Regions from separate parts of the Tardiphaga sp. 841_E9_N1_2 genome, predicted to be linked through region 2. Evidence: predicted binding sites of a transcription regulator. Region 2 holds the regulator's gene; each other region holds the start of a gene.
What was found. The regulator PhoB, encoded in region 2, activates phosphate uptake and scavenging genes when phosphate is short. The targets are predictions, from matches to a motif close to TGTCATNNANCTGTCAT.

Region 1: AB8A50_RS27625 (esterase-like activity of phytase family protein) is a predicted target of PhoB. The motif match lies at 4,487-4,503, and genes of this name have one in related genera.
Region 3: AB8A50_RS16780 (YdcH family protein) is a predicted target of PhoB. The motif match lies at 1,222-1,238, and genes of this name have one in related genera.
Region 4: AB8A50_RS04860 (Orn/Lys/Arg decarboxylase N-terminal domain-containing protein) is a predicted target of PhoB. The motif match lies at 3,325-3,341, and genes of this name have one in related genera.

The regions. Positions count from the first base shown of each region.
Region 1 covers NZ_JBPWQC010000001.1:5,755,379-5,762,713, forward strand. Annotated here, with positions in the region: gene AB8A50_RS27615 (methyl-accepting chemotaxis protein) at 1-965, shown strand, start outside; gene AB8A50_RS27620 (methyl-accepting chemotaxis protein) at 1,145-2,830, shown strand; gene AB8A50_RS27625 (esterase-like activity of phytase family protein) at 3,073-4,428, opposite strand; gene AB8A50_RS27630 (Bug family tripartite tricarboxylate transporter substrate binding protein) at 4,738-5,724, opposite strand; gene mbfA (iron exporter MbfA) at 6,132-7,103, shown strand; gene AB8A50_RS27640 (antibiotic biosynthesis monooxygenase) at 7,257-7,335, shown strand, end outside.
Region 2 covers NZ_JBPWQC010000001.1:4,848,219-4,855,553, forward strand. Annotated here, with positions in the region: gene pstA (phosphate ABC transporter permease PstA) at 1-206, shown strand, start outside; gene pstB (phosphate ABC transporter ATP-binding protein PstB) at 203-1,030, shown strand; gene phoU (phosphate signaling complex protein PhoU) at 1,059-1,772, shown strand; gene phoB (phosphate regulon transcriptional regulator PhoB) at 1,865-2,569, shown strand; gene AB8A50_RS23270 (GcrA family cell cycle regulator) at 2,672-3,181, opposite strand; gene AB8A50_RS23275 (aspartate aminotransferase family protein) at 3,628-4,854, shown strand; gene argF (ornithine carbamoyltransferase) at 4,854-5,792, shown strand; gene AB8A50_RS23285 (aminoglycoside phosphotransferase family protein) at 5,800-6,609, opposite strand; gene AB8A50_RS23290 (Hsp33 family molecular chaperone) at 6,739-7,335, shown strand, end outside.
Region 3 covers NZ_JBPWQC010000001.1:3,482,430-3,489,764, reverse strand. Annotated here, with positions in the region: partial or broken gene AB8A50_RS16795 (GGDEF domain-containing protein) at 1-131, shown strand, start outside; gene AB8A50_RS16790 (hypothetical protein) at 158-409, opposite strand; gene AB8A50_RS16785 (YdcH family protein) at 832-1,038, opposite strand; gene AB8A50_RS16780 (YdcH family protein) at 1,288-1,473, shown strand; gene AB8A50_RS16775 (NAD(P)/FAD-dependent oxidoreductase) at 1,648-2,751, opposite strand; gene AB8A50_RS16770 (sensor domain-containing protein) at 2,942-5,611, shown strand; gene AB8A50_RS16765 (ABC transporter ATP-binding protein) at 5,677-6,843, shown strand; gene AB8A50_RS16760 (ABC transporter permease) at 6,840-7,335, shown strand, end outside.
Region 4 covers NZ_JBPWQC010000001.1:1,036,360-1,043,694, reverse strand. Annotated here, with positions in the region: gene AB8A50_RS04885 (HAD-IA family hydrolase) at 27-653, shown strand; gene AB8A50_RS04880 (CbtA family protein) at 650-1,375, opposite strand; gene AB8A50_RS04875 (CbtB domain-containing protein) at 1,379-1,561, opposite strand; gene AB8A50_RS04870 (hypothetical protein) at 1,619-1,918, opposite strand; gene AB8A50_RS04865 (molybdopterin molybdotransferase MoeA) at 2,018-3,226, shown strand; gene AB8A50_RS04860 (Orn/Lys/Arg decarboxylase N-terminal domain-containing protein) at 3,385-5,742, shown strand; gene AB8A50_RS04855 (GNAT family N-acetyltransferase) at 5,764-6,333, shown strand; gene lexA (transcriptional repressor LexA) at 6,636-7,335, shown strand, end outside.

The DNA.
Region 1 (7,335 bases), 910 kb from region 2:
GCGGCGACGAGATCGGCGCCATGGCCGCAACGGTTCAGGTGTTCAAGGACAACGCGGTGCGCATTCGCGGGCTCGACAAGATCGAGGTGGAATCGCAGGCCCGTGCTGCTGCCGAACGCCGTGCGGCTATGGAAAGCCTCGCCGATGATTTCGAACGCAGCGTCAACGGCATCGTGCGTTCCGTCTCCACCGCCGCGGCCGGCATGCAGAGCACTGCACAGTCGATGACGGCGACGGCAAGCGACGCGAGCTCGCGCGCATCGACGGTCGGTGCGGCATCGGCGCGTTCATCTGACAATGTCAGCACGGTTGCCGCCGCGGCTGAAGAACTGTCGGCATCGGTCAGCGAAGTGCTGCGTCAGGTCGCAGCCTCCAGCGATATCGCCAGCAAGGCCGTGGGCGATGCGGAGCGCACCAATGCGACGGTGCAGCAGCTCTCCAGCGGCGCCGAGAAGATTGGCGAGGTCGTGCAGCTGATCCACAACATCGCCTCGCAGACCAATCTGCTTGCGCTGAACGCAACCATCGAAGCGGCACGCGCCGGTGAATCCGGCCGTGGCTTTGCGGTCGTCGCGTCGGAAGTGAAGGCACTGGCGAGCCAGACGGCCAAGGCCACCGAGGAAATCTCGGCGCAGGTAGCGGCGATGCAGGCGTCGACACAGGAGGCTGTCAACTCGATCAACGCCATCACCGGCACGATCGCGCAGATGAGCCAGATCACCACGACGATCTCGGCGGCAGTGGAAGAGCAAGGTTCGGCTACGCAGGAGATCGCGCGCAACATCCAATCGGTTGCCGCAGGCTCGAGCGAAGTCAGCGCTCATATCGGCGGCGTCAGCGCAGCTGCGGAAGCAACGGGGCAGGCGGCAGGCATGGTGCTGTCGAATGCGAAAGAGCTGGACGGCCAGTCGAGCATCCTGCGCAAGGCGGTGGATGAATTCCTCGCGAAGGTTCGCGCAGCGTAAGGCCCTTCCTCCTCTCTCGCGGAGAGCGAGCTCTTGTAGCGCTGCAATCGTTGCTCGTCATCAAGTATCACAGGCTCGATGATTTGCGGGTTTGGTTTGTAAAGAACAAAAAAAGGTCTGTTCGGTATTCTTCTCCTCAATTGGTATTTGCACCCGCGACCTTTTTTGGAGAACTCATTGTGAAGATAAGTAATCTGACGATCACGCCCAAGCTAGGTATTCTGGTGGGTGTCATGTTGCTTGGTCTGTGCGCGTCTGGCGTTCTCGCGGGATATTTCGTTCAGCGCGAGATGATGACCTCAAGGATCGAGGAGCTTCGCCACTTCGTCGATGCCGCGCGCAGCGTGGCGATCGGATTGCAAAAACAAGTCGACGCCGGCCAGCTCACCAAGGAAGCCGCGATGGCTGAATTCGGTCGTCGTGCAAACACGATGACCTACGACAACGGCGCGGGCTACCTGTTCGGCTCCATGATGGACGGCGTGACGGTGTTGTCGCCGGATGCCAAGCAGATCGGTCAGAACCGTCTCGATGTGGTGACCAATGGCAAGGCGATCGGTCGCGAGTGGCGCGACAGTGTTGCTGCCAAGGGCGAGCACACGATGTTCTACGACTACGTCAAACCTGGCCAGACGGAGCCGCTGCGTAAGGTTGCTTATGCCGCAGCGATCCCGGGATGGAATATGTATGTGGGCGCCGGGGCCTATCTGGAAGATCTCGATGCCAGGTTGAAGCCGATCGTCTGGGCGCTCGGTTTGGCGATCCTTGCGATCGGTGCGGTCGCAGGCGGCATCGCCTGGATGATCGGTCGCAGCATCAGCCGCCCGCTCGGTCAGCTCGGTGCGCGGATGCGCACGCTGGCCGATGGTGCGCTTGAAGACGACATTCCCGGGACCGGGCGCGGCGATGAGATCGGTGCGATGGCATCGACCGTTCAGGTCTTCAAGGACAATGCGGTCCGGATCCGCGGGCTCGACAAGATCGAAGCCGAGACGCAGGCGCGCGCGTCTGCCGAGCGTCGTTCGACCATGGAGAGCATCGCCGATGATTTCGAACGCAGCGTCAACGGGATTGTCCGCTCGGTATCGACCGCGGCGGCAGGGATGCAGACCACCGCGCAATCCATGACGGCGACCGCCAGCGATGCGAGTTCGCGTGCATCGACGGTCGGAGCCGCGTCGGAGCGGTCGTCGGACAATGTCAGCACGGTTGCAGCCGCTGCCGAGGAATTGTCGGCTTCGGTCAGCGAAGTCTTGCGGCAGGTCTCGCAGTCGAGCCAAATTGCCAGCAAGGCAGTCGGCGATGCGGAGCGCACCAATGCGACCGTTCAGCTGCTGTCCAGCGGCGCGGAGAAGATCGGCGAAGTGGTTCAGTTGATCCACAGCATCGCCTCCCAGACCAATCTGCTCGCGCTGAATGCAACCATCGAAGCGGCGCGCGCCGGCGAGTCCGGCCGCGGCTTTGCGGTCGTCGCCTCTGAAGTGAAGGCATTGGCGAGCCAGACCGCCAAGGCTACCGAAGAGATCTCCGCCCAGGTCGCCGCCATGCAGGCGTCCACCAGCGAAGCCGTGCTTTCGATCAGCGCCATTACCGGCACCATTGCGCAGATGAGCGAGATCACCACCAGCATCTCCACAGCCGTCCAGGAGCAGGGCGAGGCCACGCGGGAAATCGCGCGCAACATTCAGTCGGTTGCGGCAGGCTCCAGTGAGATCAGCGAACATATCGGTGGCGTCAGCAGCGCAGCGGAAGCGACCGGAACGGCGGCCTCGCAGGTTCTGTCGAATGCCAGGGAGCTCGACACCCAGTCCGGCATGTTGCGAACGGCTGTGGACGAGTTCCTGACCAAGGTGCGTGCTGCTTAATTTCTTTCCCTCCCCCCTTGCGGGGGAGGGTGGATCGAACACGCGAAGCGGGTTCGAGACGGGAGAGGGCCCGCGACTGGCCATACCCCTCTCCCGCCTTCGCTTCGCTCAGGCACCCTCTCCCACTGCGCGCAGCTACGCTGTGCTGGGGGAGAGGGGAAGTCAGAGAGCCGCGCTCAACAGAAAAGCCCTCCCTTGCGGGAGGGCTTTCGTCGTTTCAGGCGGGGGCCTGCTCGCGTTGCTTACTTCGCCTTCAGGAAGTCGGCGACTTCGAGCAGCACGAACTCGTTGTCGTCGGCCTTGTTCGGCTCGCGGCTCGACGAGAACGGCAGGTTGTTGTCGTTGCCGACGATGATGTGGGTGGCGTCAACCTGGTCGACGTTCTCGATGGTGAAGAACGGGAAGGTCAGAACGCCGTCATTCAGCGGCTTGCGGGCCAGCTTGTTCGGGTCCTGGATTTTCATCAGGTCGATGAAGCCGATCTTGCGCACGGGCTTGCCGACATTGGCGTCGTTCAGTTCGATCTTGTAGACCTTCTTGAACTTGGCGAGATCCGGGAAGCAGTCTTCACCGCGCTTGCCGTCGGCGCAGGCCTTGTCCTTGGTGCCTTCGCCGTTGTCGCGCTCGATGATCAGGCCGTTGTCGGCGGTGATCATGTTGAAGTCGCCGATGGCATTGCCGTTCTGTTCGAACACGTACTGCCAGTAGCGACCGGTGAACTTCTCGTTGGCGACGTCGAATTCCAGGATGCGCGAAGCTTCCTTGCCGTCGACCTTTTCCCAGTCCTTCTTCTCGGCATCCCAGATCGGGCCTTCGAGCAGGCCGTAGAGGAACTTGCCATCCTTGGAGGAGGCGAAGCCTTCATAGCCCTTGGAGCGGCGCAGGTTGACCGTGGTGTAGGTGGCGCCCGGCGCACCCGGCGACTGCACCGACCAATGGTCGGGCGAACGCACCGGCTTGCCGTCGGCGACGGTGTCGAACACAGCCAGAACCTTGCCGGTCTTGTCGGCCTTGATGATGTAGGGGCCGAATTCCTCGCCGATCCAGAAATTGTCGCCGACGATCTGGAAGCCTTCGGTGTCGACATCGGCGCCGGTCAGATAGCGCTTGGCGGTGTCTTCATGGACGATGCGGAACGGCACCTTCTTGTCGGGATCGTGCAGGAACACGGTGGCCTGACGCTCGACCTTGCCGTTCTTCCAGTCGATCTTGTGATGATTGAGATAGATCATGTAGTCGGCCGAATTGTAGCGCGAGCCGGCGCCATTGTCGGTCAGCACCCAGAACGAACCGTCGGGCATCACCTTGATGCCGGAATGGCCCTGCAGCGGCTGGCCCTTCATCGGCAGCGAGATGCCGGTGGCGCGCTCATAGGACTTGCCCATCACGGTGCCGAGCGCGTCGACGCGCTTGCCGGTGGTGTATTTGCCCGAGGTCTTTAGGTCGTTCGGCGCATCCGCAGGCGCCTCGATGGTCGACGTCGCCGGTAGCACGGCATGGCCGGCGAGCTTGGCGGGGAATTCACCTTCGGTCTGGGCGAAAGCGGCGGAGGTGAACATGACGAGGGAAGCGACGGAGCAGAGGAATGTGCTGCGCATGGTTGTCTCCTTTGTGGTGACCATGCGCGGTGTTCTGGGGGGCAGGCGTTACGCTGCGCTGACAGTTCCGTGACAAGAAAATGACGAGAGGGGAAAACCCTGCGACATGCAGTCGCCGAGTCTGCGGGTTAGGCGCGGTTCCTCTTCATTCAACCCACGCAAAACCATCGTCATGCTCGGGCAAAGCGCGAAGCGCGGCTTCGCTGGATGTCCCGGCCATCCACGTCTTCTTTGTGGCCGAGACGTGGATACTCGGCATTCGCCGGGCATGACGAACATACCTGCCGTGCGGTTCTATCTGAAATGCGCCTACTGCTTCTCGATCCCCGCATCCGTGATCAGCTTCTCCCACACCTTGAGTTGATCCTTCAGGAAGGCGTCGAATTCTTCCGGCGTACCGGAGAAGGCTTCCATGCCGCGGTTGGCGAGGTCTTTCTGGATCTCGGGGCGTTCGACGATCTTGCGGATTTCGGCGTTGAGCTTGACGACGATGTCCTTCGGCATGTTGGCCGGGCCGAGATAGCCCTGCCACGACGTAATGTCGAAGCCCTTCACGCCGGCCTCGTCCATGGTCGGAAGGTCGGGCAGGAGCTTGGAGCGATACTTGGTGGTCACCGCGAGCGACTTCAACGCCTTGGCGTTGACATGCGGCAGGCCGGTCGGAACGTCGACGAACATCATGCTGACACGGCCGGCGATGACATCCGTGAGCGCCGGCGGTGAGCTCTTGTAAGGCACGTGCAGGAGATCGAGCTTGGCGAGGCGGGCAAAGGTCGCGCCCGAGACGATTGCCGACGAACTGCCCGATGCGTAGGAGTACTTGCCCGGCTCTTTCTTGGCGAGCGCGATCAGCTCTTCCACGGAGTTGGCGGGAATCTCGGGATTGATCACCAGCATGAAGGGCAGGTCGCCGGTGCGCGCGATCGGCGTGAAATCCTTGATCGGATCATAGCTCATGGTCTTGAGCAGAAAAGGATTGGCCGAATGCGTCGTGTTGGTCGTGACGAACAGCGTGTAACCGTCGGCGGGGGCGCGAGCGACGAAACTGGCGGCGATCGAACCATTGGCGCCGGCCTTGTTGTCGATCACGGTGTTGGCGTTCAGTGCGGTGCCGAGTTCCTTGGCGATCAGGCGCGTCGTGGTGTCGGTGCCGCTGCCGGCGGCGAAAGGGAGCACCAGCGTGATCGCCCGGTTTGGATAATTCGCGGTTTGTGCGATGGCATCCGGGCTCGCCAACAGCAGCGCTCCGATAAACGATGCGCTCGCCACACCGCGAAGAACTGAAAGTCCGTGCATTCCGCTTTTCTCCCTGAATCGGCTTTGGTAGCCCACATTTGTTGCGGGCAAACTAGCGGAGGTCGGTGACGCACGGAAGCGGAAAGGTATGCAGTTCAGGTGAGCGCGCTGTCGATGGTGTAGGCCATGCATCGACTTCTGCTGCACCGGGTCGACCTTATCGCGTTCGTGAGCGACAGCACCTGCAGACGGCCGCTGATCTCCGCAGCATCTCCACGTCGGGGTCGGTGCGAATGCCGGGGCGACCTCCGGAGCACGCACGGTCGGTTCGTCGCGATCCTTCTCGTCGCCGCTACTGCTTCCCGACCAGCGACAGGTTCAGCGCCGCGCAGGCGCAAAGCTCTTTGACAAATGCACAGCAGCTCTTATATAAATTAGAATAGTTCTAAACTAAGCAAGGCATTGATATGAAGGCGTTTTCGGAGCTTACCGAACGCGAGGTGCTGGCGGTTGCGATCTCCAGCGAGGAAGAGGACAGCCGGATCTATCTCAGCTTCGCCGAGGATCTGGCAGAGCGCTATCCCGATTCCGCGAAAGTCTTCAGCGAGATGGCCGAAGAGGAAAAGGGCCATCGACATCTGCTGTTGCAGATGTATGAGGAGCGCTTCGGACCGAACCTTCCGCCGATCCGGCGCGAAGACGTCAAGGGCTTCATCCGCCGCCGACCAATCTGGCTCACGCGTAACCTGTCGCTCGAAACCATCCGCAAGGAGGCCGAGAGGATGGAGTTCGAGGCCGAGCGCTTTTACGCCAGGGCCGCCGAGCAGGCGACGGATGTCGGCGTTCGCAAGTTGCTGGGCGATCTGGCCGAGCTGGAAAAAGGACACGAGCATCTCGCGGCCAAATTATCGGATGCCATCCTGACGTCCGACGTTCGTACGGTGGAGGACAACACCCGCCACCGGATGTTCGTCCTGCAGTATGTCCAGCCAGGTCTTGCGGGCTTGATGGACGGCTCCGTATCGACGCTGGCGCCGCTGTTTGCGGCCGCGTTTGCAACACATCACAACTGGCAGACATTCCTTGTTGGCCTCGCCGCGTCGATCGGCGCCGGCATTAGCATGGGTTTCGCCGAAGCACTGTCGGACGATGGCTCCATGACCGGACGCGGCTCGCCGTGGCTACGTGGCGGCATCTGTGGGCTGATGACGACGCTGGGCGGTCTCGGCCATACTCTGCCTTATCTCGTGCCGGACAGCTGGCCGAATGCATTCTGGATCGCGACGGCCATCGCGGGTGTTGTCGTTTTTTTCGAACTCTGGGCCATCGCCTATATCAGGGCGCGCTATATGGATACGCCGTTCCTGCAGGCCGTCTTTCAGGTGGTGCTTGGCGGCGTCATCGTTCTGGCGGTGGGAATATTGATCGGAGGCGCGTAGTGGGTGGGGGGGCGTCAGATGGCGTCGTAGCGCGGGATGGCGTAGGTTCTATGCGCGGGAAACCCTGCTGCTCGTCCCGCCGATGATGAGTGTGTGCGATGCATGATCGCGGCAGGTGCGATCGCGGGCAGCTTACGGGTGAAGGAGCGTCCCATGTATGCTGCCATTCGTCAGAGCAAGGCAAAGACCGGCATGGCTGAGGAACTGACGCGCAGGATCAAGGAAGGTGCCA
Region 2 (7,335 bases):
TGTTCACCGCGCTGAGCAACCAGTTCTTTAGCCTCGATCTCACCAAGACGATGGCCAACCTGCCGGTGACCATCAACAACTTCGTGCAGAGCCCCTACGAGTACTGGAAGCAGCTCGCCTGGAGCGGTGCCCTGATCATCACCTTGACCGTACTTGCCCTTAACATTGGCGCGCGCATTCTCGGCGCCGAGAGGACAGCAAAATGAGTGAGCTTTCTGTGTCGTCTGGCGTTCCTTCCGTCTCGATGCCGCCGCCGTCGGCCCTGCAGGGCGAGACCCGTCCCAAGGTCACCGTGCGCGACCTGAACTTCTACTATGGCGAACATCACGCCTTGAAGAAGATCAACCTGACTCTGATGGCGAACCGCGTAACCGCATTCATCGGCCCGTCGGGCTGCGGCAAGTCCACGCTGCTGCGCATCTTCAACCGCATGTATGATCTGTATCCCGGCCAGCGCGCCGAAGGTCAGCTCATGCTCGACAACCAGAACATTCTGGATCCGAAGCTGGACCTCAACCTGCTGCGCGCCCGCGTCGGCATGGTGTTCCAGAAGCCGACTCCGTTCCCGATGACGATTTACGAAAACATCGCCTTCGGTATCCGCCTCTACGAAAAGATCTCCAAGTCGGAGATGGACATCCGCGTCGAGAGGGCGCTGCGCGGCGGTGCACTCTGGAACGAAGTTAAGGACAAGCTCAACGCGTCGGGCCTCAGCCTGTCGGGCGGTCAGCAGCAGCGCCTGTGCATCGCGCGCACCATCGCGGTTCGGCCGGAAGTGATCCTGTTCGACGAGCCGTGCTCGGCGCTGGATCCGATCTCGACCGCGAAGATCGAGGAGCTGATCGACGAGTTGAAGGATCAGTATACGATCGCGATCGTGACCCATAACATGCAGCAGGCTGCCCGCGTCTCCGACAGCACGGCCTTCATGTATCTCGGCGAGTTGATCGAGTTCGATCAGACCAACAAGATCTTCACGTCGCCGACCGACCGCCGTACCCAGGATTACATCACCGGCCGCTTCGGCTGACGCGACATATTCGCGGGAGGAATTTGAGATGGCTTTTGAACACACCACCAAGGCTTTCGACGACGATCTGCAGGAGCTGACCCGTCTCGTCGCTGAGATGGGTGGCCTCGCGGAACGGCAGATCGTCGAATCCGTCGATGCGCTGATCCGCCGGGACGTCGCGCTCGGTGCGCGCGTCGTCGCCACTGACTCCGAGATCGACCAGTTGCAGCGCACGATCGAAGAGCGCGCCGTGCTGACCATCGCCAAGCGCCAGCCGATGGCTGTCGATTTGCGCGAGATCGTCGGCGCGCTGCGCGTCGCCACCGATCTGGAACGCATCGGCGATCTCTCCAAGAATATCGGCAAGCGCGTCAATGCACTCGACAGCGACTTCCATCCGCTGAAGCTGATCCGCGGCCTCGAGCATATGACCGACCTCGTGACCACCCAGGTCAAGGCCGTGCTCGACGCCTATGCCGCACACGATCTGCCCGCCGCGATGACGGTGTGGAAGGGCGACGAGGAGATCGACGCGATCTGCACCTCGCTGTTCCGCGAACTCCTGACCTATATGATGGAAGACCCGCGTAACATTTCGTTCTGTATCCACCTGATGTTCTGCGCCAAGAATATCGAGCGGATCGGCGACCATGCCACCAATATTGCGGAAACCGTGTTCTACATGATCGAGGGCCAGCAGATCCTCGACAAGCGCCCGAAGGGCGACATGACCACATTCGCGAATACGCCGACGGTCTGAAGCATGATCCGGAAAAGTGGAAGCCAGTCTTCCGCAAGGATCATGATTTAAAGACTTGTCGGACGTCACTGAGGGTATTGATCAAGATGGCTGTGAATGCACGCATTCTGGTTGTGGAAGATGAAGAGGCGCTAACGACGCTGCTTCGCTACAACCTCGACGCCGAAGGCTATGATGTTGAAACCGTCGCTCGCGGCGACGATGCCGACACCCGCTTGAAGGAGCGGGTGCCGGATCTCGTGGTGCTCGACTGGATGCTGCCGGGCCTGTCCGGCATCGAACTGTGCCGCCGCTTGCGCGCACGGCCCGAAACCAAGGCATTGCCGATCATCATGCTGACGGCGCGCGGCGAAGAGAGCGAGCGCGTTCGCGGTCTCGCCACCGGCGCCGACGACTACATCGTCAAGCCGTTCTCGGTGCCGGAGCTCCTGGCCCGCGTGAAGGGCCTGCTCCGTCGTGCAGCTCCCGAGCGTCTCGCCACCGTCCTGGCGTTTGGCGACATCGAACTCGACCGCGACAAGCGCCGCGTCGTGCGCTCAAGCCGTCCGATCGATCTCGGTCCGACCGAATATCGCCTGCTGGAGTTCTTCCTGGAACATCCGGGCCGCGTGTTCAGCCGCGAACAGTTGCTCGACAGCGTCTGGGGCCGCGACATCTATATCGACGAGCGCACCGTCGACGTGCATATCGGCCGCCTGCGCAAGCTGCTCAATCCCGCCGGTGAGCCCGATCCGATCCGCACCGTGCGCGGCGCCGGCTACGCGCTGGATGACCGCTTCGACAAGGCGGCGGAGTAGGTATCTTCCTTCTCCCCGCAAGCGGGGAGAGGTTAGAAGCCCCAAACAAAAAATGCCCGGCTCATCACCGGGCATTTTCATTTGGTTTAGATGCTTTCCAGCTCAGCGTGTCGGCTTTGGCACCGCGCGGCGGCGGTCGCTGGCTGGCTGATAGGCGATGCGCGAGTGATGTGCGCAATAGGGGGCGCCGGCCAGGGCCTTGCCACCGCAGAAGTAGAAGTCCGCGCTCGACGGATCGCCGATTGGCCAATGGCAGGTGGCTTCGTTGAGTTCGACCAGCGACAGGCGCTGGCTGATCGGCACGATGTTGTCATAGGCGATCGGGTCGGGCTCGGCCTCGATCTCGTAGTTATGGGCCAATGCTGTGTTGCCACGGGCCATCGGGCGGGCGACGCGCACCATCTGCTGCGCCGGGCGCGCCTTGCGCTGCCGCGGAGCTGCCGAGGAGGGGCTCTTGGCACGGCCGGACAGGCCAAGGCGGTGCACCTTGCCGATCACGGCGTTGCGGGTCACGTTACCGAGTTCCGCAGCGATCTGGCTGGCGGAAAGGCCGCCTTCCCAGAGTTTCTTCAACTGTTCGACGCGATCGTCGGTCCATGTCATTACCGTCATCGCCGTTTTCCCTTCGTGAGCGCCGGCCTGACCGGGCAGCGCTGCGAGTTGAGACTTCAAAAATCCCTGCGGTCAGAATCCTTTAGCGCTCACCGGGCGCGAATTTCGCGTCCGGCTGTTACGCCGCACTGGATGTGTCAAAAGGATCTACCGCCGCACGAGATGTCGTATCCGACGAGGCAAAAGCTACAATATGCCGTGACTCGCGCGCAAGAGTCGGGCATGCCGCGTCCACATGCTTCTGCAAATAAAGCTGCAAAATCGGCTTTTTCTGCGACTCCGTGTGACTCGAAAGCCGCAGTGCGCGGTTGACAGTCTTCACAGCACACATAGAATAATGCCCACGTGCCGCCCGAGAAGGGCGGCACGTTTCGTTTCTAGGGTCCGTTGTTCGATTTCGCACAGTTGTCATCGACGCGGCCGCAGTCTTTTCGATCGGATCGGTTATGACCAGCAACGCAACGTCTTCGCCCCTCTCTCAGGCTCACTTGCTGCCTGTTTTCGCGCGTGCGGATGTCGCTTTCGAGCGCGGTGAAGGCGCGTGGCTGATTGGAACCGATGGCGAGCGCTATCTCGATTTCACCAGCGGCGTTGCCGTGAACGCGCTGGGCCATGCGCACCCACATATGGTCGCCGCATTGCAGGAGCAGGCCACCAAGCTCTGGCATATGTCGAACCTGTTCAAGAGCCCGGACGGCGAGCGTCTCGCCGCCCGGCTGTGCGAACAGAGCTTTGCGGATTTCGTGTTCTTCGCCAATTCGGGTGCGGAAGCTATGGAATGCGCGATCAAGGTGACCCGCCACTATCATTTCTCCAAGGGCCATCCCGAGCGCACGCGCATCGTCACCTTTGAAGGCGCGTTCCATGGCCGCACCCTCGGCACGCTCGCCGCGACCGGCGCGGCCAAATATCTCGAAGGCTACGGCACGCCGCTCGACGGCTTCGATCAGTTGCCGCTCGGCGATATCGAAGCCGTTAAGAAGGCGATCGGTCCGAACACCGCCGGCATTCTCATCGAGCCGCTGCAGGGTGAGGGCGGCGTGCGTGCGCCGAGCAACGCGTTCTTCGGCGCGCTGCGCGAACTCTGCGACAAGAACGGCATCCTGCTGATCTTTGACGAAGTCCAGACCGGCATGGGCCGCACCGGCGAGTTGTTCGCCTATCAGCGCATCGGTGTGACGCCGGATGTCATGTCGCTGGCCAAGGCGCTCGGCGGCGGCTTCCCGATCGGCGCGTGCCTCGTCACGGCAGAAGCGGCCGAAGGCATGGCGCCCGGCTCCCATGGTTCGACCTTCGGCGGCAATCCGCTGGCGGTCGCCGCTGCGAATTCCGTGCTCGATATCATGCTGAAGCCCGGTTTCTTCGACCATGTGAAGAAGATGTCGCTGCTGCTGAAACAAAAACTCGCGGGCGTGGTCGACGGCCACCCTGATGTGCTCAGCGAAGTGCGCGGCGAAGGTCTTCTCATCGGCCTCAAGGCCGTGGTGCCGGCCGGCGATCTCGTGGCCGCACTGCGGGACGCCAAGCTGCTGACTGTCGGCGCCGGCGATAATGTCGTGCGCTTCCTGCCGCCGCTGATCGTCAGCGAGTCCGAGATCGAGCAGGCCGTGCAGCGGCTGGAACAGGCCTGCGTGGCCCTCGGTTCATCTGCCAAGACGCAGGGAGCCGCGTGATGAGCACGTCACCGCGGCACTTTCTTGATCTCACGGCCGTGCCGGCCAGTGAGTTGCGCAATATCATGAACGCGGCTGCCGCCATGAAGGCGAAGCTGAAGGGGCGGGATGGCTCGAATGCCGAGCCCGATCGTCCGCTCAAGAACAAGACGCTGGCGATGATCTTCGAAAAGCCCTCGACGCGCACCCGCGTGTCGTTCGAGGTCGGTATGCGTCAGCTCGGCGGCGAAGTCGTGATGCTCACCGGCGCCGAAATGCAGCTCGGTCGCGGCGAGACCATTGCCGACACCGCACGCGTGCTGTCGCGCTTCGTCGACATCATCATGATCCGCATCCTCAATCATGACTCGCTGATGGAGCTCGCGGAAAATGCGACCGTGCCGGTCATCAACGGCCTGACGCGCTTCTCGCATCCCTGCCAGGTCATGGCGGACGTGATGACCTATGAGGAGCACCGCGGCCCGATCAAGGGCCGCACCGTGGCCTGGACCGGCGACGACAACAATGTGCTGATGTCCTGGGCGCATGCGGCCGAGCGCTTCCAGTTCAAGCTCAATATCGCGACGCCGCCGCAGCTGTCGCCGAAGAAGCCGTTCAAGGACTGGGTCAAGGCGGCAAACGCGCCGATCACCTTCAGCGACGATCCCGATGCGATGGTGAAGGGCGTCGATTGCGTCGTCACCGACACCTGGGTGTCGATGGGCGACAAGGACGGCGAGACCCGCCACAACCTGCTCAAGCCCTATCAGGTCAATGCGCGCCTGATGTCGCTGGCCAAGCCCGACGCGCTGTTCATGCACTGCCTGCCGGCCCATCGCGGCGAGGAGGTCACCGACGAGGTGATCGACGGTCCGCAGTCGGTGGTGTTCGACGAGGCCGAAAACCGTCTGCATGCGCAGAAGGGCATTCTGGCCTGGTGCCTCAACGCGGTGGCGTGAGGCGCGATCAGCGATCGAGTTCTGTCGCGGCCAGCTCGGCCACCTGAAAGTCGATGCTCGCCGGATCGTCGTCGCCGAGGAACCATGCGGCCGAGAGGCCGGTCCATGCCAGGACCCATTGCAGTAAGCGATAGCGATCGAGTTTGGCCGCGTCGCTGACGACCTCGACACGCCGCTGGAAACGGCCTGGCAAGGTCGAGACCGGGCGCGTGGGGTCCGAGAGATCCGGGTTGGTGAAAATGTTGGCGAAGTCGAAGCCGCGCTCGCCGATGATGTGCTTCGGATCGATGGCAAGCCAACCACGCGCCCCGAAGTCCAGCACATTGTCATGGTGGAGGTCGCCGTGCAGCACGGTCACCTCGCGCGGGTCGTCCAGCAAAGCGTTGGCCGTTTCGGAACAGCGACGTAACAGGCCGCCATGGGTCGCTGCGGCCGGCGCGAGTTCGCGGAACCAATGCTGCAGCGGTACCAGCGGAGGCGGCGATTTTTGCCTTGGCCGGTGCAACCGTGCCGCCACGGCGCACAGGATGCGCGAGGCTTCGTCGTCCTGTCCACCACGCGCCATGTCGGAGAGCGAGGCCGGGCCTTGTGCGCGTTCCATCAGCAACGCGTCGTCATGGCGAGCCAGAACCCACGCGGCGCCGTCGCCGTCCCACCATTCCAGTACCGCGCTGCCGGCGCGTTCGTCCTCGCCCCTGGCCAGTTTCAGCATCGCCGGCTGGCCCCGATGCAGGACTGGCAGCAAATATCCGGCGTGGGAGGTAATGGCCGTGCCGTCCGGGACGAGGTGCCATCGCCTAAGGTAGGTTTCAAACATCGTTCGCTTATACTTGGTAGATATTTCATCCGGGCGGGGGCAAATCGTCGCCGGATGCCTTGTATTCGTTCGGACATTTGCCCCTTTGCGGGGTTTCGATTTCAGCTCCTCGCCCTTACATAGAGCGCCATGACCCCATCAAATCCAAATCTCCAGCCCGACGCCCCCATCCGCGCGCCGTCCTCCGTTCCGGTCGATGACGCGGTGCTGCCCTTCGAGGTGGCGCCGCTCGATCTGCGCGGGCGGCTGACGCGGCTTGGCCCGGCGCTCGACGAGCTGCTCGCCAAGCATGATTATCCCGCGCCGGTGGCCAAGCTGCTCGGCGAGGCCATCGTGCTGACCACACTGCTCGGATCGTCGCTGAAATTCGACGGCCGCTTCATCCTGCAGACCCAGACCGATGGTCCGGTGTCGCTGATGATCGTCGACTTCCGCGCGCCGGATAAAATGCGCGCCTATGCGCGGTTCGATGCCGAGCGCCTTTTGCCCGGTCTCGGCACCGCGGCGCTGCTCGGCAAGGGCCATCTGGCGATGACCGTCGACCAGGGGGCGGATATGAGCCGCTATCAGGGGCTCGTCGCGTTGAATGGCGGCACGCTGGAAGATGCCGCACATGAATACTTCCTGCGCTCCGAACAGATTCCGACCAAGGTGCGCCTCGCCGTCGGCGAGGAATGGCGCAGCGGCGAGGAAGGTGGCCCGACACATCGCTGGCGCGCCGGTGGC
Region 3 (7,335 bases), 1.4 Mb from region 2:
ACATCAACGTGTCGGCTGGCGCCTCTGCAGGCGTCGCACTGCTGAGTCCTGATGCCGATGGCGAAGCCGCGTTGGTTCAGGCCGACAGGGCGATGTATGTGCGCAAGACCGCGCGACGTGTGAAAGTGTAGTTAGCCGATCGCCGGCGTTGGCGCCTTCACAACGCGCTGAGGTCGCTTGGCACTTCGCCAAAGGCGCGGATCACCTGGGCGTCGCCGAACTCGCCGATCATCGGATCGCCGGTACGGCTGAAGGCCAATGCGCCGATTGAACCTGGCGCACGGGACAATAGTTCGGCGCGGCTGATGGCGCCGGATGCGCTCTGACATTCCTCGGCGGCACCGGCGGCCGGCGAACCAGAGTCGTCGTGCAGGAAGGGCAGTGCGACATAATAGGTGATATCGGCCATGGTGCCCTCACGAGTCGATTGATCTCGGCACAAGAATGTTCTTATTTTGTTCTTATTGTCAAGTTTCGACAGCGCGTTTGCAGTCGCCCCATTCCGCTCCTGTTAGGCCGCAATAGCTGGCTTGCGCGTTGCGAGCGTCACGTCGGCTAGCGCGAGCGCCATGGCGATCAATTCGCGGAGCCCAGCAGTTTTCACCGCGCCACAATGCGATGCTGGCCAGAATTAAGTCTGGCTGTCGTGCCTACGATGCCGCGCGAAAAGAGCGGCGGCCGTCGCGAAGCAAGGTTTTGACGACGGGCGAGTTCAACGCCCAGCCTGCTGCATTCACCGCGAGTTAAAGAAAGCCGATCCATCGATCATCGCGCGTTGAGTTCGCAGTCCTGGCCGTTCTTCAACCCACAGCCACAGCGCGACGCGTTGTCTCAGGCAATAATATCCGGGGTGATCTGGTCTTCGATAAAGGAGATCCGGTCTTTCAGCTGAAGCTTCCTCTTCTTCAACCGTTGCAGTCGCAAAAGATCGGGTGCCGGTGAATGTTGCAAGGCATCGATAGCGGCGTCGAGGTCGCGATGTTCCTGCTGCAATCGGGCGAGTTCTAACGGGAGTTCGCGATCTTCGTCGTCGTTCATGTTTCTAGCTGACTGGATTCGCAAGTCATTTGCGAGGAATTTCTAGGATGACTATCGCCGGTGCAGGCGCACCACGCAAGCCGTCCGGTTCCATGTTTTTGCGGCGCGATCAGGTCACGATTCGTTTCACACGATACCCGAAACTCAAAATACACTTTTCAATACCCATCGACAGATGTCCACTGTCATGTAGAATTCATCGTCCAACCGAACGTATCCTGAGGTTCAATCCTACCGAGGAGTTTTCGAATGGCACTACAGGCGCATCTCGTCGAACTGGAACGCAAGCACAAAGTTCTCGAAAGCGAATTGCACGAAGCGCTCGTGCACCTGTCTACCGACGATCTCCGCATCGTCGAACTCAAGCGTCGAAAACTGATGGTCAGGGACGAAATCCAGCGTCTCAAAAACGGGGCCAGCGAAACGGTGCACTGATCAACGGCTGCACTGATCAGCGAACGATAAATCACAGTATCGACATCGCCGTCTACGTCACTGCTTTTGCTTTTGCGTAGGTGCGATGACGTCTTCCCCTCATCCCGCGATAGGTTTGCGACGAAGCTCCAGTATTCGGTTGGCCTGGATCGCTTCGCCTGCAACCTTTCGCGTTCAATGTCCCGCCATCTCAGCCACGTAGTCCGCGATGGCCAGCGATGATGTCAGCCCCGGTGACTCGATGCCGAACAGGTTGATAAGACCCGGCACACCATGGGTCTGGGCACCTTGGATCATGAAATCCTGCACCGCGACTGCGGGCGGCACGATCTTCGGCCGCATTCCGGAATAACTTGGCATCAACGCGCCGTCCGGCAAACTCGGCCAGTAACGCCTGATGGCCGGATAGAACCTCTCTCCGCGTGCCGGATCGACCGTGTAGTCGATGTGATCCACCCACTCGACGTCAGGGCCGAAACGCGCCTGGCCGGCCAGATCGAGCGTCAGATGCACCCCGAGGCCGCCCGGTTCCGGCACGGGATAGATCAGCCGCGAGAACGGTGCTTTCGCATTGCAGCTGAAATAACAGCCTTTCGCCAGATAAGCGGGCGGTATCAGGTCGAGCGGCATGCCGTCGAGCATGCGGGCGATCGCGGTTGCGGACAGGCCTGCGGAATTGATCAGCATGTCGCAGGCTAGTGTCATCGGAGCTTCGCCGCCGACATCCAGTTCGAAACCGTCGGCGGTGACCCGGCCACGTTCCAGGGGAGCGAGGAATGCGAAGGCCGCGCCGGCGGCTTCCGCTTCACCGCGCAGCGACAACATGTAGCTGTGGCTATCGACGATCCCCGTGGAGGGGGACAACAGCGCGGCTTCGCAAGCCAATGCCGGCTCCAGCGCCCGTGCCTCTGTCCCGGATAATTGCTCGAGATCAGCGACGCCATTGGCTTCGGCATGCGCTTTGATCGACGCCAGTTTGGCGATCTCCTTCGGACGTGTGGCGACGATCAGTTTCCCGGAGTTGCGATGTGGGATGCCGCGATCGCGGCAATAATCATAGAGCGCCTGTTTTCCAGCGACGCAGAGCCGTGCCATCAGGCTTCCGGCCGGATAATAGATGCCGGCATGGATGACCTCGCTGTTGCGCGACGAGGTCACGGTACCAATCGCGTCCGCGGCCTCCAGCACGATCACCTCGCGTCCCGCTTCCGCCAGTCGCCGGGCGATCGCAAGACCCACGACGCCGGCGCCCACCACCACGCATTCAACCTTGTCCATGTCGCGTCCGATAGTTTGCTGCGCCGGTCAGCTGCGGTTCGACCTTGCGCATATGGCGCATTAGTAAAACATTAAGCATCACAGCTAATTACCACCAAATTTCGCCGCATTCTGCAGGTGCGACGATACGCATTTACCTGATCCACATACCTGTAACCAAACACTCACGCTGCGAATACGCGGGTGTGTAATGACTGGCAAGATCGGGCGATCAGACAGCAAGGCGGCAGTGTCCGTCATCGCAGTCGCGTGCCTTCTCGGCAGCATTGCCGGAGCCCACGCAGAATCTCCGGCGGTTCATTATATCAGTGAACTCGACCCGCAAATGATTTGGCAGATCCTCATCGGTGGATTTGTCGCGCTGGCATTTCTCGCCGCCATTGTGCTGTGGGTCGCCTCGGCACTGCGCAATGTGCGTCGCGAGCAGCATCGTCGCAATGCGTTTGTCGGTTCTGCCCTCAATCATCTCGGCCAAGGCATCGTGATGCTCGACGACCAGAAGCGGGTCGTGTTTTGCAACGATCGCTATCTTGAGATCTACGACCTGACGCGCGCCGACATCACCAAGGATATTACCGGTCCAGAATTGCGTGAGTTACGCCGCCAGCGTGGCAAGCTCGATCTGGCCACCCAGAGCTTCTACGAGCAGACTGTTTCCGCCGGCGAGTACATTGCCGAAATGCCCGGCGGGCAATCCGTTCACGTCAAGTTCAGCCGGCTTCCCAATGGCGGCGCCATTGGCATTCATGAGGACTGCACCGAGCAGCGTTTCCTGCAGCGCGAGCTTGCGACCACCAAGCAATTCCTCGAATCTGTCCTTGATCACGTCCCGATCTGCGTCGCGGCCAAGACCATTGACGATGGCCGCTATATCTTCGCCAACCGGGCTTTCGAGACCTTCTCTCGGCTCTCGCGCGATAAGATCGTCGGCAAGCGACCGGATCAGATATTCTCCGCACAGTCTGCGAAAGCGATTGCCGAAGCCGATGCCCTGGCAGTGGAGACGCGCAGTCAGTGTCGCAGCGAGTTCAATGTGGAGATTGGCTCAGACCTCCGCACGCTGGATAGCAATCGCGTGATTGCCTTTAACGAACGCAATGAGCCGGCATTTCTGATTGCGCTGTTCGAGGATGTGACCGACCGCAAGTCGCTGTCCAAGGAACTGGAGAACGCCAAGAAATTCCTTGAGACCGTGCTCGACAACATTCCTGTGTCGCTAATGGTGCAACAGATCAGCACCGGTCGTTATCTGTTCGCCAACCGCGGCGCAGAGGTCATTTTGGGTCGCAAGCGCGAAGACGCTATCGGTCTGACCGTTCCCGAAATGCTTCGCCCGGAAGAAGCGAAGCTGATCGTCAGCCGGGATCAGGCGGCGATCAGGGGCCGAACACCGATTGCGGAAGAGCATCCGATCAGCACGCGCGACGGATTGCGGCTGTTCCTGACCCGGCGGGTCACCGTGCTCGACGAAGCAGGCGAGCCGCAATATCTGATCAAGACCCACGAAGATGTCACCGACCGCCGCCAGACCGAGGCGCGGATGGCGCATATGGCCTATCACGACGGCCTGACCGATCTGCCGAACCGCGCGGCCTTTTTGCAGGCTCTGTCGCAGATGATCGATGCCTGCGGCGAAACCTCGGAGGAATTCGCCGTGCTGTCGATCGATCTCGACGGCCTGAAGGAGGTCAACGATGTCTTCGGCCATGCCATCGGTGACAAGCTGCTGATCGAAGTGTCGCGTCGTGTCGATGCAGCCGTGGGCGGCGGAGTTGTGGCGCGGCTCGGCGGTGACGAGTTCGGCGTGATCATCGACGGCGCGCAGCCCGCGGCCGGGCTGTTGATCGCAGAGCGGATCTCCGCGGCCCTTGCGGAGGAATTCCCGATCGAGGGCAAATCGGTGCGGACAGGCGTCACCACGGGCATCTCGCTGTTCCCGCGCGACGGCCATGACCCGGCCGCGTTGCTGGCGAATTCCGGCGCGGCGCTGTTCCGTGCCAAGTCGCAGTCGCGCGGTTCGATCAGCATCTTCGAGCCGCAAATGGACCAGCAACTGCGCGATCGCCGCGTGCTGCATCAGGACCTCTCGGCCGCGATCCGCAATGGCGAATTGTCGCTGCACTACCAGCCCCAGGCTCGCGCTGGCCAGACCGTCGTCGATGCCGACATTACGGGCTTCGAGGCGTTGGCGCGATGGATTCATCCGACGCGCGGTTTCGTGCCGCCCGGAGACTTCATTCCGCTGGCCGAAGAAAGTGGCCTGATCGTCGAGATGGGCGAGTGGATCCTGCGTCAGGCCTGCCTTGAGGCGGCCTCATGGCCGGTACCGCTGCAGATCGCGGTCAACCTGTCGCCCGCCCAGTTCATGCATGGTGATCTCGTCGGCCTCGTGCATTCGATCCTGCTCGAAACCGGCCTGCAGCCCGGTCGCCTTGAGCTGGAAATCACCGAGGGTGTGCTGATCGAGGATTTCGATCGCGGCGTCGCGTTGCTACGGCGGTTGAAGGCGCTCGGCGTGCGCATCTCGATGGACGACTTCGGCTCCGGCTATTCCTCACTGACCTATCTGCAGGCATTCCCGTTCGACAAGATCAAGATCGACCGCGCTTTCGTGATCAATCTGGGGCTCAATCCGCAGTCCGCCGCCATCGTGCGCGCGGTCATCGGGCTGGGCCATGGCCTCGACGTCGCGATCGTTGCGGAAGGCGTCGAGACCCACGAGCAACTCTGCTTCCTCGCCAGCGAAGGCTGCGACGGCGTACAAGGCTATTTCATCGGGCGTCCTGCCCCGATTGCGCAATATGCTGCGCTGGTCGGACGGATTGCCGCCGCTGCGCCCGCCGCGCGCATGGTCGGTTGAGCGACAGACCGTTGCGAAGTGCTGATGCTGTTGAGCCCGCGGCGTTCCGCGGCTAGCTTGCGGTTATGACGAATCTCACTGCGACAGTCGCGGATCCGGCGGCCAGCGATGCGCCGGCCATCGCCTATCCCACGCCCTTGCTGCGGATCGACGGCGTCACCAAGAAATTCGGCGCGCATAGCGCAGTCGACGATCTCTCTTTGGACATCAAGGCCGGTGAATTCTTTGCGCTGCTTGGCCCGAGCGGCTGTGGCAAGACCACGTTACTGCGCATGCTGGCTGGTTTCGAAGCGCCGGACACGGGCAAGATCGAGTTGAACGGCGAGGATATCGCCGCGGTCTTGCCGCATCAGCGGCCCGTCAACATGATGTTCCAGAACTACGCGCTGTTTCCGCATCTCAACGTGCGCGACAATATCGGTTTCGGTCTCAAGAGCGCTGGCCTGACGCGTCTCGGCATCGATACGCGGGTTGCCGAGATGGTGGCGCTGGTCAAGCTCCAGGGACTGGAGAAACGCCGGCCGGATCAATTATCGGGTGGCCAGAAACAACGCGTGGCGCTCGCCCGGGCGCTGGCGCGGCATCCGCAATTGTTGCTGCTTGATGAGCCGCTGGCAGCTCTCGACAAGAAACTGCGCGAGGAAACCCAGGTCGAATTGATGGCGCTGCAGCGTCAGCTCGGCACCACCTTCGTGATCGTTACCCACGATCAGGAGGAGGCGATGACCATGGCCGACCGCATCGGCGTCATGAATGATGGTCGCCTGCAACAGGTAGCGACACCGCGACAGCTTTATGAGGTGCCCGCATCGCGCTGGGTCGCGGAGTTCGTCGGCGACATCAACATCATCGAGGGCGGTATCACGCACCGTGATAGTCATCGCCTGACCATTGCAGGCCGCGATGTCGGAACCCTGTTTGCGATCGAGCCGCGACAACCTGTCGGCGACGCGGTCATCTGCGTTGCGATCCGCCCGGAGAAGATCCGGTTGTCGCGTCGCGGGCCGGCGACGGACCTCGTCAATAGCGGCGCCATGAACAGCCTTGAGGGTGTCATTTCCGACGTCGGCTATCTCGGCGGTCGCTCGCTCTACAAAGTGAAGCTCGACCGTGGAGCCACATTGCGGGTCGCTCTCGCCAATACGGCGCGGCTCGATGTCGATGCCTATTCGATCGGCGAGCGCGTTGCGGCATGGTTTGCCCCCGATGATTGCGTGGTGCTGGTTCAATGAGCGCGCGCCGCATCTTCACGGCGCCGGCGCGGCTCGCTGCCATCCCGCCCTATGTCTGGATGATGCTGTTCTTTCTGGTGCCGTTCGGTTTCGTGCTGAAGATCAGCCTGTCGCAGACAGCGATTGCGCAGCCGCCTTATCTGCCGGTGTTTGGTCTGTCCGAAGGAATCGCCGGGCTAAAGGCCTCGTTTGCGGCGCTGTCGCTGGATAATTTCCGGCTGCTCGTTTCGGACAATCTCTATCTCGCATCCTATCTGCGCAGCGTCCTCGTCGCCGTCGTGTCGACCTTGATCTTGCTCGCGGTCGGTTATCCCATCGCCTATGGCATGGCGCGTTTGCCGCGACGCTGGCAGGGCATTGCGATGATGCTGGTGATCGTGCCGTTCTGGACCTCGTTCCTGATCCGCATCTATGCCTGGATCAACATCCTGCAGCATGACGGCTTGCTCAATAAGGTCCTTCTTGCGCTGCACGTCGTATCGACGCCAATCG
Region 4 (7,335 bases), 3.8 Mb from region 2:
TTCAATCGTTGAGCCAAAAGATACAGATGACGATGTCGCTTACGCCAAATTCCGCAGACGCCCTGCTGTTTGATCTCGGCCGCGTCGTGCTGGATATCGATTTCACGCGCGTGCTGAAGGTCTGGTCGGACTACGCGCAGTGTACACCGGACGACATCGTGAGCCGGTTTGCGCGCGGCGACGTCTATATGCGACACGAGCGCGGCGAGATTTCCGACGACGCATTCTTTGCGCATCTGCACGACACGCTCGGTATCGATCTGACGCCGGCACAATTTCTCGAAGGCTGGAATGCGATCTTCGTCGGGGAGATGCCGGGCATCGCCGAACTCCTCGCGCATGCCTCGAAGCGCTGGCCGCTCTACGCGTTCTCAAACACCAATGTCGCGCATGTCACGCATTTCTCGGAACACCATGCCGATCTGCTCAGTCACTTCCGCACGGTGTTTCTGTCGTCCTCGATCGGGCTTCGCAAGCCCGATGCAAAATCCTATGAGCACGTCATCGCGGAAATCGGCATCCCCGCCGACCGCATCGTGTTCTTCGACGATCTTGCCGACAATATCGAGGCCGCCCGTGCTTGCGGATTGCAGGCCGTTCACGTCACCTCGCCGACATCGGTCGCCGAGGCGCTCAAGGCACTCGGGCTTTAGGTCCGCGAGATGCGCTGGAAGGCGATGCTGGTGAGGACGCCGAGCAGTGCCCAGAACAGCAGGCTGGTCAGGACCGCTGCAACGACGAAACTGTGCGACAGGGCTTCCGGGACATCCGTATGGCCAGCGGGCGCCAGCGGGGCTCCGATCAGATGCGGCAGGATGATCAGGCCAAGGCCGAGAATGGCGGCCCATGACGCCTTGCGGAACACCAGCAGGCCGAGCCCCGCCGCAGTGGCGCAGGCAGTGCCGATCCACCAGGTCTGGCGCAGGGTGAGGTCGGCGACAGGCATTCCCGGTAATTCCGGCGGCAGGCCGAGGCCGGGCGCCGCCGTAAAGACAACGAAACCGCCAAGGCCCCAGAACAGCCCTTCCCGCCAACCCACGGCCCGGCCGCGCAGCGCGAAGATGCCGGCCAGCAGCAACGCGAAGCCGATAGCCGTCAGGATATTGGCGCCGGTGGTGAAGGCATTGCGCTGCAAGCCCTCGGCGGGCTCCCATTCGGCCTCATGACTATGGGCGGCGGCGCCATGGTCGTGCGTATGGGCGGGCTGCGCGGCAGCCGTCGGCGCAACAGCAGCCGGCGCTTCCGCCTTGCGCTCATAAACTTCGCTTTTCTGGATCAGGGGAATGGTCCCGACCATCTGGGCGCCGGTGATGGCAGCGCCAGTGATCACGCCAGCCAGCGCTGCCGAGAAAACGATCGACCTGAAGATGGACATGTCTCAGTGGCAGGGGAATGCGTTGGCGTGGCGCGTGTCATGGGCCGCATTGTGGACGGCGCTGATATGCGAGAAGCCGACCACGCCGACGATGAACAGACCGAGCGCCATGGCCAGAACGGCCTGCACGACGACGTTGACGTCAGTGGTGACGGCGGAGATCTGGGCGGTCTGGGTCTGTTGCATCGGAATCCTCGCAAAATAGACGGTCAATTTAGCCGAGTTGCACCGGTGGCGCGACCGTTAATTTTGCATCGCGCGGGCGAGATCCCGGCTGGTCAGATGAAAGTTCGCATCTGCCGCCACCGGCGCACGCACCAGCTTGGCGCCGGCCGCCGCCTGGAACACTTCTCTGTGGTCGCGGAAATAGGCCGCGCAGTCCTCCGGCGACGGGTAACGCCGGAGCAGCGTCCGGAACGCATGACGGTGCACCATGCACAGCCCGCGATGGCCGGACGGCCGGAATGCCAGCGCATCGACATCCGCCCGCCAGACAGGCGCTTCATCGTCGGTTGCGGCGTGGTTGTCGGTCATGATCGCCAATGACTATCGTGTTTCCCTGCCCTGCCAAAGCGGCTGTGGTTTTGCGTCCGCTCCCGCTCTCCGCTATGACGGGCGCCCACACTGCCGGAGATCCCCGCGATGGCCCTGATGCCGGTTACCGATGCCATGGCCGCGATTCTCGCGGGCGCCGATGCGCTGCCTGAGGAGATGGTGCCGCTGGAAGACGCGTTCCACCGCGTGCTCGCCCGCGACATCGCTTCGCGGCGAACGCAACCACCGGAGCCCATGTCAGCGATGGACGGCTATGCCGTGCGCGCCGCCGATGCGACACTGGGCGCCAAGCTCCGCGTCATCGGCGAGATCGCCGCAGGCAAGCCGTTCGACCGCCCGCTGCAGACCGGCGAAGCCCTGCGAATCTTCACCGGCGGCGTGCTGCCCGCTGGCGCCGATGCCGTGGTGATCCAGGAAGACACAACGCGCGAAGGTGACGTCGTCGGGATCAACGAAGCTGCAATTTCCGGCAAACATATCCGCCCGGCTGGCGTCGATTTCAACGAAGGCGATGTGCTGCTGCGCGCCGGCACCCGCCTTACCGATCGCGACCTGGCGCTTGCTGCCGGGATGAACCATCCGTCACTGCCCGTGCGGCGACGGCCGGTCGTTGCGGTGCTCGCCACCGGCGACGAACTGGTCATGCCCGGCGCGGTCCCCGGCCCCGGCCAGATCGTGCTCTCCAATGGCTTCGCGCTGCGTGCACTGGCCCGTGCCGAAGGCGCCGAGGTGATCGATCTCGGCATCGCCGTCGACACGCTGGAGGCGACCACATCGGCCATTCAGCGCGCGATCGATCTGAAGGCGGACGTGCTGATCACCACCGGCGGCGCGTCGGTCGGCGACCACGACCTCGTGCAGCAATCCCTGATCAATGCCGGCGTCGAGATGGCGTTCTGGCGCATCGCCATGCGGCCGGGCAAGCCGATGATGCACGGACGCCGGCAGAGCATGCGGGTCATCGGCCTGCCCGGCAATCCCGTCTCGTCCTATGTCTGCGGCTTCCTGTTCATGGTGCCACTGCTGCGCGCGCTGTCCGGCCGAAACGAGGTCGCTCACACGCTCGAACCCGCGGTGCTCGGCCGCGACCTCGCCGCCAACGACCAGCGCGAGGACTATCTGCGCACGCGCCTCGAGACCCGGGCCGACGGCACCGTCGTGGCGACGCCGGTCATCAAGCAGGACTCGTCGCTACTGGGAAATCTGGCTGTCGCCGAAGGACTTCTGATCCGCAAGCCATTCGCTCCCGCCGCCGCCGCTGGTGATTCCTGCGCGATCATGCGACTGCCTGTTTAAAGGCCGAGATGCGCGATGGGATGCCGGGCCACCGGAACTTCCGCCGCGCGGCATGTTCTCTGAGCTTTTTTCTGGCTGAGATACCTTAACGCGGCTTCAGTCACTGAATTGTCACGTAACGCAGCGAGACATCGCTGCGAAACAAGATCGGTGCACAAATGGACTATTTCAAACGCTTCAATTTCCTGTTTGCGATGCCAACATTCGACGCCGACGATCTCGAGGGCATTCGCCTCAATCAGATCGTCGATGAGATCGAGCGTTCCGGCTTCGAGGTCGTCAAGGCGCGCAAGCTCGAAGACGCCACGATCGCGGTCCAGACCGACGCGGCGATCGGCTGCATGGTGGTCGACTGGGGCAAGAAGGGCCTCGAAGGCAAGACCGCGGCGCTGATCAACCTGATGCGCAAACGGGGCCTCGACTTCCCCATCATCCTACTGATCCGTCGCAAGCGGTTTGAAGACGTCCCGGTCGAGGTGCTCGATTTCATCGACGGCTATGTGTTCCTGTCCGAGGAAACCCCACCCTTCATCGCCAAGAACCTCATCAGCCGCCTCAAGCAATATGCGGAGACGCTGAAGACGCCGTTCTTCGGCGCTTTGGTCGACTATGCCGAGGAAGGCAACCAGCTCTGGACCTGCCCGGGCCACAATGGCGGCGTGTTCTACAGCCGCAGCCCGATCGGCCGCGTGTTCATGGAACATCTCGGCGAAGCCGTGTTTCGCGACGACCTCGACAATTCGGTGCTCGATCTCGGCGATCTGCTGACTCATGAGGGCCCTGCTTTGCAGGCGCAGAAGGAAGCCGCGCAGATTTTTGGCGCGGAGAAGACCTACTTCGTGCTCAACGGCACCTCGACCTCCAACAAGGTCGCGCTATCGGCTCTGGTCACCGATGGCGACCTGGTGCTGTTCGATCGCAACAACCACAAGGCGGCTTTGCACGGCGCATTGATGATTTCAGGCGGTGTGCCGATCTATGTGCCGACGACGCGCAATCCCTGGGGCCTGATCGGCCCGATGAACTGGGATGCGCTCGACGAGGACGCGCTGCGCGAGCGCATCCGTATCAATCCGCTGGTCACGGATCCCGAGGCCTGGAAGCGTCCACGCCCGTTCCGCGTCGCCGTGGTCGAACAGTGCACCTATGACGGCACCATCTACAGCGCCGAGATGATCATCGCGCGCATCGGCCATCTCTGCGATTATATCCTGTTCGACGAGGCCTGGGCGGGCTTCATGAAATTCCACCCGCTCTATGCCGGCCGCTTCGCCATGGGGCTCAAGGACCTCGGCCCGGATTCGCCGGGTATCATCGCGACGCAGTCGACCCACAAGCAGCTCGCGAGCTTCTCGCAGGCGTCGCAGATCCACATGAAGGATCGCCACATCCGCGGCCAGAAGCGCCGCGTCGAGCACCGGCGCTTCAACGAAAGCTTTATGCAGCACGCCTCGACCTCGCCGTTCTACCCGCTGTTCGCATCATTGGATGTCGGCGCGCAGATGATGAAAGGCCGCTCTGGCGAAGTGTTGTGGGACGACACGATCCGGCTGGGCATCGAACTGCGCAAGAAGATGCGCGCCGTCCGCCGCGAATTCGAGGAGAAGGAAACCCGCGCCGAGCGTCGCTGGTTCTTCGAACCCTTCGTGCCCGAGCGCGTCGCGATTCCCGACGCAGCCAGCGAAGGTGCTGTTCACAATGTGCCCTGGGAAAGCATCGGCACTGACCAGCTCGCCACCAATCCGGCTTATTGGCAGCTCGCGCCTGACGCCGCTTGGCATGGCTTCCCCGGCATGGAAGCCGGTTTCACCATGACCGATCCCAACAAGCTGACGGTGCTGACACCCGGCTTCGACCGCACCACCGGCGGCTATGCGGAACACGGCATCCCCGCGCCCGTGGTCGCGCAGTTCCTGCGCGAAAATCGCATCGTGCCGGAGAAGAACGATCTCAACTCGCTGCTCTTCCTGCTGACGCCCGGCGTGGAAGCCAGCAAGGCCGGCACGCTGATATCGGGCCTCGTCGCCTTCAAGAAGCTTCATGACGACAACGCCCTGCTCGAAGACGTCATCCCGGAATTCGCACGGCGCAGGCCCGCGCGTTACGCGGGCATACGCCTGAGGGATCTATGCGGCGACATGCACCGGTTCTTCCGCGAGGCCAATGTGAGCGAACTTCAGACCAGGCAATTCTCCGCTGACCATCTGCCGGAGATTGCCATGTCACCCCATGATGCCGCGCGCTGTCTGGTGCGCAACGACGTCGATTACCTCCCGATCGATGAGATCTTCGGGCGCGTCGCGACGACGCCGTTCGTGGTCTACCCGCCCGGCATCGCCACGATCGTCCCCGGAGAACGGCTCACCGAACGGTCAAAGCCGATGATCGATTATCTCAGGATGTTCGAGACCTGCTTCAACACCTTCCCGGGCTTCGACGTCGAAATCCAGGGCATCTACCGCAAGGTCGACGCCAATGGCCGGATCCGACTTTACACTTACGTGGTCTCCGAATAGGGAGCACGTAAGGAGCCTGATTTGCCAACGGAACTCGAACAGCCGGTCGTCATCCGACCATCACGCGACACCGACGTCGATGCCATGCTGGCGATCTATCGCCGGCACATCCGGCAAGGCGTCGAGGAAGGCGTCAGCGACGCCGACACGCCGCAGCCCGACGATCTCAGAGACCGGCGCAAGAACCTGCGCAGCAAACGGTTCCCGCATCTCGTCGCCACGCAAGGCGGCGAGGTCGTCGGCTACGCCTATGTGGTGCTGTTTCGGAAGCGACCGGCCTATCGCTACACGGTCAAGCATTCGATCTATATCCACCACGGACATGTCGGCCGGGGCATCGGCCGGCTGTTGATGCGCGAGTTGATCGATGTCTGCGCGGCGGCCGGCTTCCGGCAGATCATCGGCTATATCGATGCCGACAACACGGCCTCGCTCGGCTTACATGAGAGCTTCGGCTTTGCCCGCGTCGGCTTGCTGCCCGGCGTCGCCTATCGCTCCGGCCGCTGGGCCGACACGATCATGGTTCAGCGCTCGCTGGCGACCGGCTCCACGACTCCGCCGCCGCCCATTGGGCGCGTGACGTCCGCGTAGCCCAAGCGACCGCGGAAGCATTTTCCATGTCCGTCGAGGATCGACGACTGGTGAGGAACAGCCTCCTCAAACCTCACTCAACGTGCGTTCTGTTGACGGCAAATTAAGCATTGCAGAACACATATGGAACATATAGTGTTCGTTCATGATTTGTTTCGAGATTCTGTGGCTTTGAGTAGTTTGAGAGTGCCCGAACTCGCGCAACCGATCTTCGAACGATCGTCTCTGGATTGAGGCTCACCGTTCGAAGGCCCTTTTAAACGCACGCGGCGGCCGACACCGTCAACTGAGGATGGCTTCAGATGCTCACGCGCAAACAATACGAACTCCTGCGATTCATCGATCAACGGCTGAAGGAAGCCGGCGTCCCGCCCTCCTTCGACGAGATGAAGGATGCGCTCGACCTGCGCTCGAAGTCCGGCATCCATCGTCTGATCACGGCGCTGGAAGAACGCGGCTTCATACGCCGTCTGCCCAACCGCGCCCGTGCCATCGAAGTCATCAAGCTGCCAGAGCTCGGCGCGCCGGTCACCGGCGGCACCGGGCGCCGCGGCTTCACGCCCAGCGTCATCGAAGGCACGCTTGGCAAGGTGCGTTCGGCCGCCAGCATCGCCAGCAACAGCGGTGATGATGACAATGGCCGCACGGTTGCTATCCCGGTCATGGGCCGAATCGCGGCCGGTACGCCGATCGAGGCGCTGCAGACCCGCAGCCACACCATCAGCATGCCCGCGGACATGCTCGGCTCCGGCGAACATTACGCGCTCGAAGTGCGCGGCGATTCCATGCAGGACGCCGGCATTCTCGATGGCGATACCGTGCTGATCCAGCGCAACGAGAGCGCCGACACCGGCGACATCGTGGTGGCCCTGATCGACGACGAGGAAGCCACGTTGAAGCGCTTCCGCCGCCGCGGCGCGTCGATCGCGCTGGAGCCCGCCAACGACGCCTACGAGGTCCGCATCCTGCCGCCCAACCGGGTGCGCATTCAGGGCAAGCTGA